3 regions of the Marinobacter xiaoshiensis genome follow, and region 2 is predicted to be linked to each of the others. Evidence: predicted binding sites of a transcription regulator. Region 2 holds the regulator's gene; each other region holds the start of a gene.
What was found. Region 2 encodes sigma-54, which starts transcription at its own class of promoters, with help from an activator protein. Its sites were predicted from a motif close to ANTGGCATNNANNTTGCTNT; they were not measured.

Region 1 (4,286 bases), on a different contig from region 2:
CAGGTTGGCCCCAGGTTGATTCGTCAGTAATCATTCCCGGGCGCTGTCTTCTTCATGCCGCAATCGCTCTGCGGCATCTTCCAGAGCATTGAGGATACTCTGCCGTTCTTTGCCGGTGATTTTTTCCGAATCCAGGTACATGGCAAAGCCGCTGTGTTCATGCTCCATGAAGCTGCGATTTGGTCCCATGTCCCTGCGGAAGTCTACAACTTCGTAGATGGGCACAGGGCGGCCGAAGCCCTTCACGGTGATTTCGCCTTTATCACGGCACATGATCCGGTCTTTAATCAGTGAGAAGGTCTCGTAGGAAACGAGAATTTCCCCTGGCTCTGCGAGAGATTCCAACCGGCTGGCCAGGTTCACCTCTTTGCCAATAATGGTGTAGTCCATACGGTTTTCAGCGCCAAAGTTGCCTACGGTTGTGTAGCCGGTGCTGATGCCCATGCGAATTTCAAGGGGAGATTTTATGCCCTGGCTGCGCCACTTCTGGCGCATGATTTTCATGTGCTTGCGCATATCAATAGCCATGGACACGCAGGCAAAGGCGTCTTCCCGCTGGCCGCGGCTTGTGGGATCGCCAAAGAAAATCATGATGGAGTCGCCCACGAACTTGTCGATGGTGCCACCATACCTGAGGGCCACTTCAGACATACCGTTGAAGTAGTGGTTGAGCAATTCTGTAAGCGCCTCTGGCTCCATTTCTTCCGACAGCTCGGTAAAGCCTTTTATGTCGGAGAAAAATACGGCCAGCTTTTTACGTTGGGTTTCAAGGCGCACGTCCCTTTCCCCGGTAAAAATGGATTGCCATACCTGGGGAGAGAGGTATTTGGACAGCTTGTGGGAGAGCGCTATGGACTGCTCCCGCTGGTTTTGAATCTGGGTTTTTGCCAGCATGAGGGCACGGGCCTGCTGGTGCGAGTAAAAGGCTGTTACACAGATGTAAAAGCCCGTGGCCAGTATAGAGGACAGGCTGGTGAGCAGAGGTGATTGAAATGAATCCGCAGTACCCAGAACAGCTAAAAAAGCCAGGGCGGATACAACCATGAACACGCAGCCAATAAGCCATTGCCTGATGCCGCCTATGATCAGCGCGCTGAACATCATCATGAGCCCGGCCGAAGCAGATGGAATGGCTACCAGCCCTATACAGCCGATAAAGCCACCTCCAATTACGCAATCAACCGTCAGCATTTTCTGACGAATGCGGGGGGAGTTTTTCAAAAACGTGCGGCGGCTTAACAGGTGCGCAACATGGGGCCAGACCAGGGCGCCAGCAACCAGCCACAAGTGCCAGGTCTGGAATACTTCTTCCCAGACCCCCATTACAATGATGATGGCGGTTGCCGTATATGCCAATACTCGCCCGCTATAGTCGGGCATAGGGGGGATGGCTACCGACCTGTTCTGAGCCTCGGATGCCAGAGATTTCCCCAAGCTATTGCTGGCATTGCGCAGATCTGCCGGAGCACTCATCATGTAAGCTGATCACTCATGGTGCTGGAACCATTCAAGTTGGTTTGTAGTTTGTAAGGCATCTTTGAGAGCACAGATTGGAAGTACGACTAAAGGTTAGCAGTATTACGTATAACCCACAATTCACCGGCACGGTTTGAAGGCAAACTGGGCCGGATTCAGTTATTGGAAAACTATTGATATGAGTTCAGTCACTGACTTTTTGCTCAACAGGGCATCTGAGCCACGGCTGGAAGCGCCAGCTCCTGATGCCGCAACTCTTGATCGGGCATTCAGGTGTGCAGCCCGAGCGCCCGACCATGCGCTGCTGCGCCCATGGCGTTATCTGGTAATTGAAGGTGAAGATCTGGATGCGCTGGGTGAGGTACTCGCGGTTGGCTACTCCGATTTAAGGGGTAAAACCGATGATAAGAAGCTCGATATTATACGCAATAAGGCTCACAGATCCCCCATGATCATTGTGGGAATTGCGTCCCCCAAACCCCACCCGAAAGTTCCGGAAGTTGAACAGATACTCTCGGCCGGTGCCAGTATGAGTTATCTGGGGCTTTCCCTTCAGGATGCCGGCTATGGGGTTATGTGGCGTACAGGTGAGCTGGTATACAACCGGCTGGTTCTGGAGGGGCTTGGCCTTGAAGAGGGGGAGTCTATAATCGGCTTTCTCTACACCGGCACTGTATCCTCGAACAAGCCTGCAGTTCCCAGACCTGAGTTGTCGGAATTTGTTGCGCGCTGGCCTGGGTAGTGGCCAGGTCAGCCTCCCCTGCTGATTCAGCGGGGGAAACACCTTGCCGCTTTTATCAGGCTTTGCCGTTTCTTTATCTGCATTATTGCTCTTCCCCTCTCTTTAATCCCCTTAAAGTGCCCGAATTCAGTGTGCTTCCAAAATCTGGCATCAGCATTGCTTTAGTTCTGCCATAGAACGAAACCGGCAAAGCTCAACATGGCTGGTGACAGTATTTCGGAGGTTGTATGGCAATCACTTTTGATAGAGCTCTTGGTATTCACCAGCATGCGCTGCAGGCGAGGGTTCAGCGTGCTGAAATCCTGGCGAACAATCTTGCCAACGCCGATACGCCGGGCTTCAAGGCTCGCGATGTGGACTTTCAGGCCATGATGCAGAAAGCCCAGGACAGTTTGAGCGGCATCAGCATGGAGAAAACCCATGCAGGTCATATGGATACCGCGGCAGGTGGGGGTGATTCAGATTTGCTGTATCGGGTACCAGATCAGCCCTCGGTAGACGGCAACACGGTGGACGCCCAGGCAGAACAGACCCGGTTCATGCGTAATGCGATGGATTACCAGGCGAGTTTCCAGTTTTTGAACAGTAAATTTACCGGCCTGACCAAAGCCCTGAAAGGCGAGTAATCCGCAGTTCCACGATTTGTGAAGGAGTATCACCATGTCACTGGGCAACATATTTGATATCGCCGGTTCCGGCATGACAGCGCAATCGCTGAGGCTGAATACTACCGCTTCAAACATTGCTAACGCAGAGACGGCGAGTTCCAGCACGGATACTACCTATCGTGCGCGCAAGCCGGTTTTCTCGGCGATCCAGCAATCCATGATGAATCCGGGCCAGCAAGGTTTTGGGGTTCAGGCAGGAGAGGATGCTGGTGCGGGCGTTCGCGTGGAAGGCATTGTTGAAAGCGATGCAGAGTTGCAAATGCGATACGAGCCCCACCACCCGGCCGCTAATGAAGACGGCTATGTGTTTTATCCCAACGTGAACGTGGTGGAAGAAATGGCAGACATGATGTCTTCCTCAAGAAGCTTTCAAATGAACGTGGACATTATGAACACGGCTAAATCCATGATGCAGCGCATCCTGACACTTGGTCAGCAGTAACGGGGCGGGGATTGAATCATGAGTGCAATTAACGCAACAGAAGCCTCAGATGTACTGGCGAATTACAGAAGCCAGCCACAGAGCGGTACCAGCGGCAAAGGCGACCTCGGCAAAAACGAGTTCATGGAGCTGATGCTGGCGCAGCTGAAAAACCAGAATCCGCTAGAGCCTCAAGATAATGGTGAGTTTATTTCCCAGCTTGCCCAGTTCAGTTCACTGGAAGAAATGCAGAAGCTGTCGGGCACGGTTCAGGATGTAGTGGGACAGTTCCGCTCCACACAGGCACTGCAAGCCTCTGCAATGGTTGGAAAGACGGTACTGGCGCCATCAGAAGTCGGCATTCTTGGTGCGGAGGGTGAAATCTCCGGCAATATTCAGGTGCCTGCATCCACCGGTGGCGTCCGCCTGTCTATCCAGAGCCCCAACGGTGAACTTGTTCGTCAGATTGATCTTGGCAGCAGTTCCGCCGGAGTTAAAGCGTTCAGCTGGGACGGCAAGGATGGTAACGGCAATAGCTTGCCGCCAGGCCCTTATCGAATTGTGGCTGAAGCATCGTATCCGCAGGGCAGCTTGCAGCTTCCAACCCTTGTCAGCGCTAACGTAGACAGCGTGTCTTTGGGGCAGGGCGGGTCCGTTACTCTCAATCTGGCCGGCATGGGTTCCATCGCGCTGTCAGATGTTCAACAAATCAATTAATTCCGGTGTCAGACCAGGGGTGAATTATGGCTTTTAATACGGGGCTCAGTGGCCTGCGGGCTGCAGCGGTAGATCTGGACGTAACCGGCAACAATATTGCCAACGCCAGTACGGTGGGGTTCAAAGGGAGCAAGGTTCAGTTTGGCGACCTGTATGCCAGTGGCTTTTTGAGCGGTGGTTCCAATCCCATTGGTGACGGCGTAAACGTTCAGGACATCAAACAGTCTTTTAGCCAGGGCAACATCAGCTTTACCGATAGCGG
Region 2 (4,286 bases):
CTGTGCGGGAATTGTGTGACCTCCTGCTGACAGCCGGGGGGCACCTGAACGCTACACTGACGCCTTACCTGGAGTCATAAAAATGGAAGAGAGCGCAAAAAGCAGCTTGCTCTCAAGACTGGCCTTGGCAAACAGGCCTCGGCTGCGCATGCTCGGGCTCGCCATAACCATAGTAGCGACCGCATTTCTGCTGTGGCAAAGCGATGAGCCCCCGCTCAGCAGCTACAGTGATGCCAGGCAGCTCCGTGGCGAAACAGAGCCTGACGGATTCGTGATTAACGGCAACTACACTTCTTACGATGAGAGCGGCCAGCGCAAAATTGTATTTACAAGCCCGCGGATAGAGCAATTCGAAGAAGGCAACCTGGCTGCAATGGAGTCGCCCAGCGCTGAACTGTTTGGCGCTACCGGAGAAGGCCCGTGGATTTTGAATGCCGAGAATGGCACCCTGCACCAGAACGATGACCTGCTCAACCTTGCGGGAAACGTTCGGGTGGTGCGAACAATAGGCGACCGGGAGGCAACACTGAACACCGAAAGCCTTACGCTGGATAACAAGCAGGGCATGGTTTATACCGATGACCCGGTAACAATCACCGACACCCTTGGCACAACTCGGGCAAAGGGCATGAAAGCGTGGATCAACGAACGCATTCTGGAACTGAATTCCCAGGTGGAAGGACGCTATGAAACCGTTAAATAATTCTGTGCGCAGGCTTCTTGCCACCGTTCTCGCGGCAGGCCTTATGAATTCAGCGACAGCCTTTGACCTTGACTCCGACCAGCCCATTACCGTGAGCGCCGACAGCGCTCGCCTGGACGATGGCAAAGGCATTGCCATCTACACAGGTGCGGTTGAACTGGCCCAGGGTAAAACCCGCTTGTCCGCTGAACGTGTGGTTCTCTATCGCAGCGCCGACGGCCTTAACCGCATCGAGGCCAGCGGCTCTCCTGCCCGCTATCAGCAGCCCGTTACCAGCGGTGAGGGCGAAACCGATGCCAAAGCAAAAAACATTACCTGGTCTGCCACTGACAAACAGCTCACCTTTGAACGTGAAGCGGTGATTGAGCAGAATGGCAACGTATTTCGCGGCGATATCATTCATTACGACACTGAACAACGAGTGGTTACGGCGGAAGGCGGCGAGGATACCGGAGCCGGCCCCGGACGGGTAGAGATGGTTATCCAGCCCCGAGGCAACAGCACAGACTCCACCCAATAACAGCTGATTACAGTAAACAGGAATCCGATGGCAGTCCTCAGAGCGAGTAACCTGGCAAAAAGCTATAAGCAAAAGAAAGTCGTCATCGATGTGTCGCTTGAAATTCGCAGCGGTGAAATCGTTGGCCTTCTGGGGCCAAACGGAGCAGGCAAAACCACCTGTTTTTACATGATAGTCGGGCTGGTGAACGCAGATAATGGCCGTATCACCATCGATAGCCAGGACATCACCCCCCTACCCATGCATGGTCGGGCGCGCAAAGGCATTGGTTACCTGCCTCAGGAGGCTTCCGTGTTCCGCAAACTATCAGTGCGCGACAACATCATGGCAATTCTGGAAACCCGCAAGAACCTGAGCCGAGCCGAGCGTCTGGAAAAAGTTGAGCAATTGCTGGAAGAATTCCATATCACCCACATCCGTGACAGTGTGGGCATGGCTCTTTCTGGAGGGGAAAGGCGCCGGGTGGAGATTGCCCGCGCCCTGGCCATGGAGCCCGCCTTCATTCTTCTGGACGAGCCCTTTGCCGGGGTAGACCCCATTTCTGTCAGCGATATCAAACAGATTATCCGCCATCTCCGGGACAAGGGCATTGGTGTGCTGATCACCGACCACAACGTGCGGGAAACTCTTGATATCTGCGAGAACGCTTACATCGTATCTGGCGGGCACATTATTGCTTCTGGAAATGCCGAAACCATCCTGGCCAACCAGCAAGTAAAAGAGGTTTATCTTGGCAACGAATTCCGACTCTAAGCCATGTTTTCGGTATGACGGCATGCCCGCTCGATTGTTTTGCTGACCCGGAGCAAGTAAACTCGGCAGAGAACTTGCTAGGATAACTTTTAATGGCGGCAAGTGGCCGACACATAAAGAATTTTTAGCCGTAGCAAGAAATTCAGAGCGGGTATAAGTGACGGATCCTGAGCGATGGTTATGAAAGCCTCATTACAATTAAAGCTGGGTCAAAGCCTGACCATGACGCCCCAGCTGCAACAGGCGATCAGGCTTCTACAGCTATCAACCCTCGACCTCCAGCAGGAAATCCAGCAAGCACTGGAATCCAATCCACTGCTGGAATCCCAGGATGATGACGATCAAATCGACACATCCACTGCGGATAACGAGCAGGACAAGGACAACACCTCAAACGACACCAGTTCAGAGACAGCCCCCGATTCATCCAGTTCTGACTGGGATGAAAGCGAGAACGGCCCCGACTGGCAAACCGAAAATGAAATACCCGACACGATTCCTGACGACCTGCCCGTAGATACCGCGTGGGACGACATCTATCAGTCCGCCCCTGCTCCGGCAGCGCGCAACGAAGACGAAAGCGACCACGATTTCGAGACCCGCAACTCCCCTAGTGAAACCCTTCGGGACCATCTTGAGTGGCAATTGAACCTCACTCCCTTTGGCGAGCGGGATCAGGCCATTGCTCACGCTCTTATGGACGCCGTTGACGAGCAGGGCTACCTCACAAGCCCTTTGGAAGAGATCTACAGCGGCCTGACGAACGATACGGATGACGACCCCCTGGAGATGGACGAAGTCGAAGCAGTGCTGCGCCGGTTGCAGTTCTTCGATCCTCCCGGGGTGTTTGCGCGAGATCTCCAGGATTGCCTGCTGATTCAACTCAACCAATTGCCACCAGAGACACCCTGGCTTGCCCAGGCAAAGCTGGTAATCACACATTATATAAACCTGCTGGGCAACCGTGATTACGCTCAGCTGCTTCGCCGCAGCCGCCTTAAGGAAGACCAGTTGCGCGATGTGCTGGCACTTATTACCAGCCTCAACCCGCGCCCCGGTGACATCATTGATCGCACAGAGCCGGACTACGTGATTCCCGATGTTATCGTGCGCAAACACAATGACCGCTGGCGTGTTGAGCTGAATCCGGAAATTGCGCCGCGCATACGCGTGAATGCCAGCTATGCTTCATTAATAAAACGTGCGGATAGCAGCGCAGACAACACCTATCTGCGCGACCAGCTTCAGGAGGCAAAATGGTTCATCAAGAGCCTCCAAAGCCGCAACGAAACACTGCTGAAGGTAGCAACCCGGATTGTTGAATATCAGCAGGGTTTTCTGGATCACGGTGAAGAAGCGATGAAACCGCTGATCCTGTCGGATATTGCCCAGCTTGTGGAAATGCACGAATCGACCATTTCCCGTGTGACTACGCAGAAATACATGCATACACCGAGGGGCGTTTTCGAGCTGAAATATTTTTTCTCCAGCCACGTCAGTACCGATGAGGGCGGAGAATGCTCATCAACAGCCATTCGGGCAATGATCAAAAAGCTCATTGCTGCAGAAACACCGAAAAAGCCGTTGAGTGATAACAAAATTGCAGCCATGCTGGGAGAAGAAGGAATCAAAGTGGCGCGACGCACTGTTGCAAAATACCGCGAAGCCATGAACATTCCGCCCTCAAATGAACGCAAGCGACTGGTTTAAATCCGGCGCAGCAAATGGTTTTCGCTGGTGCAGCCATGCGCCAGCACTCAGACCGGCTCCCTGAGCCGGAAAGGATGACAACAGGAGACGTCTATGCAACTCAACATTTCAGGCCGTCACGTAGAGCTGACACCCGCTCTGAAAGACTATGTAGCCGAGAAGTTTGAACGACTCGAGCGGCACTTCGACCACATCAGTAACTGCCAGGTAACATTGGAAGTAGATAAGGTTCGGCAGATTGCAGATGCGACGCTCCACGTGGTTGGTGGTGAGATTCACGCAAAGGCGGAAAATGAGGATATGTACGCAGCCATCGACGGACTCGTCGACAAGCTTGATCGTCAGATCCTCAAGCATAAAGAAAAGACTGTAGACAGGATGCAGGGACACACCGCCCGCTAGGCGAGTGTTTTCAGGCATGTCATCTAATCAAGCTGCGACGCGAACTACGCGTCGCAGCTTTTTTCACGGAAGCGCGGTCGATTCATGAGCGACACAACTCTGACAATAGACAACATCCTTGTGCCGGAGCTGACTCTGTGCAATGTTCCCGCATCAAGTAAAAAGCGGGTTCTGGAGACCATTGCCGAGCAGATTCGG
Region 3 (4,286 bases), on a different contig from region 2:
CCGGATTCGCGACGCATCAGCCGAGCCTGCCATCGGCTCGCAAGGCTAGATAGGCTGGCAATACCGTGCTTGCTTTCTGGCTGGCCAGAGATCGGATCGGTCACAGCAGCAATCAGATTTGTTGCAACACTTTGCGAGGCAAAACATCCGCTCCAGTGAATCGGTATGAAGACCTCTCCGGGGCGTTGATCCGCTGTCAGTCGAGCCCGACCAAGAAATGCCTCAGGCCCTGGCCCGGTGAGCTGGCACAAGGTCCCGTCAGTGATCCCATAGTGGAGCGCATCGTCCGGATGGATTTCAATGGAAGGTTCCTGGCGGTGCGTCAGAAGCCGGGAGACCAGTGCCGTGCGCGTCATGGAGTGCCATTGATCACGAATACGGCCGGTATTGACCACAAGTGGATAGCGTGAGGTTACGACTTGGCAGGGCAGCCCTGCAGAAATGGGCACCATTCGGGCGCGCCCGTTATCCGTGGCAAAGCGCCCGTCAGAAAACAGCCGGGGTGTGCCGGTTACATCACCCGCCGCACCCATGGACACAGGCCACTGCACAGGTTCCAGCTGGTTATACTGAGCATCTGTCAACTGGGCCAAAACGCCGATATCAAACACCTGACGCCCATCGCTAGCCTTGCAAGCAAGGGCGGAGAGCATCGCGTGCTCCCGAAAAATATCTGCCGGACGCTGATACTGAAAGGCCTGGGCGTGCCCAAGCTCCCGCGCAACCGACGTCAGTATCTGCCAGTCTGGGCGAGCTTCGGAAGTTAAAGGCAGAAAAGATCGCTGGCGCGAAATGCAGCGCTCCGAATTGGTCACGGTTCCGTCTTTTTCACCCCACCCAGCCGCCGGCAGTAATATATTGGCGAAGGCTGTGGTATCCGTATTCGCCATGCAGTCAGACACGATCACCGTCGGGCAAGCTGCCAAAGCCTCACAAACCCGCGCCGAATCCGGCAGGCTGACCGCAGGGTTGGTGCCCATAATCCAGAGCACCTTGATATCACCTCGATGCACTGCCTCAAAGAGCTCAACGGCTTTGAACCCGGGCGCCTCCGGAAGACGATCTGTACCCCAGAATCCGGCCAAACGCTCACGTGCTCCCGGGGTGTCGTATTCCATATGTGCGGCAAGGGTATTCGCCAGACCGCCTACCTCCCGGCCCCCCATGGCATTCGGTTGGCCGGTCAGGGAAAAAGGGCTGGCACCTGGCTTGCCAACACGGCCTGTGGCCAAATGGCAGTTGAAAATGGCGTTGCAATTGTCGGTACCGGCTGCCGACTGGTTAACCCCCTGGGAGAACGTTGTCACAGTGCGAGGTGTATCGGCATACCACCGATAGAACTGCTCAACCTCATGCCCGGCAAGATCACATTGGGCGGCAACTGAAGCCACCGAGGGTGCAACCTCCAGTGCGCAGGCAAGGGTTTCTTCAAAGCCACTGCAGTGCTTCGCAATATAGTCAGGATTTGTCGCCCCGTGTTGTGACAGCCACACAAGCAAGCCGTTGAAAAGAACCGTGTCTGTGCCCGGTTTCAGCTTGAGGTGAAGGTCTGCAAGGTCTGCCGTGGCGGTTCGCCGGGGGTCAATGACCACCACCCGGCGGCCCGCACGCTGTGATGCCTGCATACGCTGATAGAGCACAGGGTGGGCCCAGGCGGTGTTGCTGCCAGCCAGCACCAGAAGATCCGCGAGTTCCAGATCCTCGTAACAGCCGGGAACACAGTCCTCACCGAACGCCCGTTTGTGGGCTGCCACCGCTGATGACATACAAAGCCGCGAGTTGGTATCCACATGGGGTGTGCCAATAAACCCTTTGGCAAGTTTATTGGCAACATAATAGTCCTCTGTTAACAGCTGACCCGACAGGTACAGAGCCACAGACCCCGGGCCGTGCTGATCAACAGCATCGCGAATGGCACCGCACACTGCGGCAAGCGCCTCGGGCCAGCTTCGCTCCTCACCTTCAATTCGGGGTTTCAACAGCCTTCCGGCAGGTACCAGGGTGTCATGCAACGCTGAGCCTTTAACACACAGCTGGCCCTGATTGGCGGGGTGGCGTTTGTCGCCAGTCACTTCAGAAGGTGTCGCTGCCACACCACAACCCACACCACAGTATGGGCACGTGGTTTGAATGCTGTCAGCCGGTTTGATATTGGAATCCACGCTGCTACCTCTTCGCCTGTGTTTGATCACTGTTTGCTCAAAACCCAGATGCGAACTGCAATAACAAGGCCAGCGCAGCCCCACAAACCATGAACCTGGCCCCGAAACGCTGCGTACAGGGCCCGCGCGCCCATAACGTACCTGCGACAGACTCTCGCTTGGCACGTCTCCAACGATTCACAATGGTGCAAAACCACTCAATCCTGCACTAAAGCAAACCAGAAAAACCTTTCTAAAATTCCGCCTGAAACCTGACAAACAACACTAAAAAACTGTTTTTAAAGTATTTTTTATCACTGGCACAAGCTGTGCAATCTCCACCCTGAACATTCGAGACCACTCAGATTAAACGGGCATAGGTGCCTGCGTTCCGACAGCGGAGGGCAGGTATTTTTTTGTCTGAAAGAATGTCACGAGGTAGATAATTCATGAAAACATCACTGAACATGGTCGCAGGATCATTCAGCCGACTGGCTGGGCTGGCTGCTGCAGTCTCCCTTATGGCCAGTGCCGGCATGGCCCAGGCCGAGATTGGCCCACCAGAGAAGCCGGATTTGAAGCTCGGTTTCATCAAACTGACCGATATGGCGCCTCTGGCCATTGCCTGGGAGCAGGGCTTCTTTATGGACGAAGGCCTATTCGTTGAACTGGAAGCACAGGCCAACTGGAAGGTGCTGCTGAACAGAGTTATCACCGGCGAACTGGACGGCGCCCACATGCTGGCAGGCCAGCCACTGGGCGCTTCCATTGGCTATGGCACTCAGGCCAACATCATTACTGCGTTCAGCATGGACCTGAACGGCAACGCGATTACCGTTTCCAATAGTGTATGGGAGACCATGCGCCAGCACATTCCTGAGAAGGACGGAAAGCCGGTGCACCCGATCAGCGCAAGTGCCCTGAAACCGGCAGTAGAGCAATCCCGGGAGAAGGGCGAACGCTTTCGCATGGGCATGGTGTTCCCTGTTTCCACCCACAACTACGAGCTACGCTACTGGCTGGCGGCAGGTGGCCTGAACCCTGGCTACTACGCCCCTCAGAGCGGCGATACCAGCGGCACCCTTGATGCAGACGTGCACCTTTCTGTAACCCCGCCCCCACAAATGCCCGCCACTCTGGAAGCTGGCACCATTCAGGGCTATTGCGTGGGCGAGCCCTGGAACCAGCAAGCCGTGTTCAAGGGCATAGGCGTTCCGGTGATCACCGACTACGAGATCTGGCCCAACAACCCGGAGAAGGTATTCGGTGTCAGTCAGGCCTGGGCCGAAGAGAATCCCAATACCCACTTGCACCTGCTGCGCGCCCTGATTCGCGCCGCTTACTGGTTGGATGAAAACAACAACACCAACCGGGAAGAGGCCGTCGAGATCCTTGCTCGCCCGAGCTACGTGGGCGCAGATGCCGAAGTCATTGCCAACTCCATGACAGGCACTTTCGAATACGAAAAAGACGATGTCCGGGGCGTGCCAGATTTCAACGTCTTCTTCCGCCACTACGCCACCTACCCGTATCCGTCCGATGCCATCTGGTATCTCTCGCAGATGCGCCGCTGGGGCCAGATAGCCGAGGCCAAACCGGATGACTGGTATATGAAAACGGCCGCACAGGTTTACCGCGGAGACATCTACGCCAAAGCAGCCCAATCCCTGATCGACGATGGTTTGATGAAGGCTGAAGATTTCCCCGATTTCAGCCAGGAAAACTTCTCCCGCCCCCATCAGGGAGCGCTGATAGATGGTGTCGCCTTTACCCCGCGCCAACCCAATGCCTACATCAACAGTTTTGCCATTGGCCTGAAAGGCTCCGATACCCCTTAACGCGCCGTTCTCAGGAGAACCACATGAGCACACTAATGAACACAAGCTCCAGAATTCGACGTTTCGGTGGGCTGAAAGCACTGACAGATCGATTCACTGGCATGGAGCTGGCCCGAACCGGCAAGCAGCTGGTACTCCCGATGGTCGGCATTCTGGTCTTCCTCGGTTTCTGGCATCTGGCTGCACCCCAGGTGAACACCTCGTTGGGCTCCTTCCCTGGCCCGGTGCAAGTCTGGGAGCAGAGCGGACAGCTCTGGCAGGAGCACATCAATCAAAGGGAACGGGCGGACAAGTTCGTAATAATGCA

Region 1: the regulator sigma-54 is predicted to act here: its motif matches at 2,362-2,381, upstream of flgB (flagellar basal body rod protein FlgB).
Region 3: the regulator sigma-54 is predicted to act here: its motif matches at 2,458-2,477, upstream of RKA07_RS01810 (CmpA/NrtA family ABC transporter substrate-binding protein).

What each region holds. Positions count from the first base shown of each region.
Region 1 is NZ_JAVMBO010000010.1:110,742-115,027, reverse strand. It holds gene queF (NADPH-dependent 7-cyano-7-deazaguanine reductase QueF) at 1-30, shown strand, start outside; gene RKA07_RS08080 (adenylate/guanylate cyclase domain-containing protein) at 31-1,476, opposite strand; gene RKA07_RS08075 (nitroreductase family protein) at 1,655-2,218, shown strand; gene flgB (flagellar basal body rod protein FlgB) at 2,446-2,844, shown strand; gene flgC (flagellar basal body rod protein FlgC) at 2,879-3,328, shown strand; gene RKA07_RS08060 (flagellar hook assembly protein FlgD) at 3,347-4,024, shown strand; gene RKA07_RS08055 (flagellar hook protein FlgE) at 4,051-4,286, shown strand, end outside.
Region 2 is NZ_JAVMBO010000007.1:185,512-189,797, reverse strand. It holds gene RKA07_RS04680 (KdsC family phosphatase) at 1-80, shown strand, start outside; gene lptC (LPS export ABC transporter periplasmic protein LptC) at 83-703, shown strand; gene lptA (lipopolysaccharide transport periplasmic protein LptA) at 687-1,223, shown strand; gene lptB (LPS export ABC transporter ATP-binding protein) at 1,251-1,976, shown strand; gene RKA07_RS04660 (RNA polymerase factor sigma-54) at 2,151-3,686, shown strand; gene hpf (ribosome hibernation promoting factor) at 3,780-4,088, shown strand; gene ptsN (PTS IIA-like nitrogen regulatory protein PtsN) at 4,173-4,286, shown strand, end outside.
Region 3 is NZ_JAVMBO010000003.1:395,387-399,672, forward strand. It holds gene RKA07_RS01805 (nitrate reductase) at 1-2,162, opposite strand, end outside; gene RKA07_RS01810 (CmpA/NrtA family ABC transporter substrate-binding protein) at 2,663-3,979, shown strand; gene RKA07_RS01815 (ABC transporter permease) at 4,003-4,286, shown strand, end outside.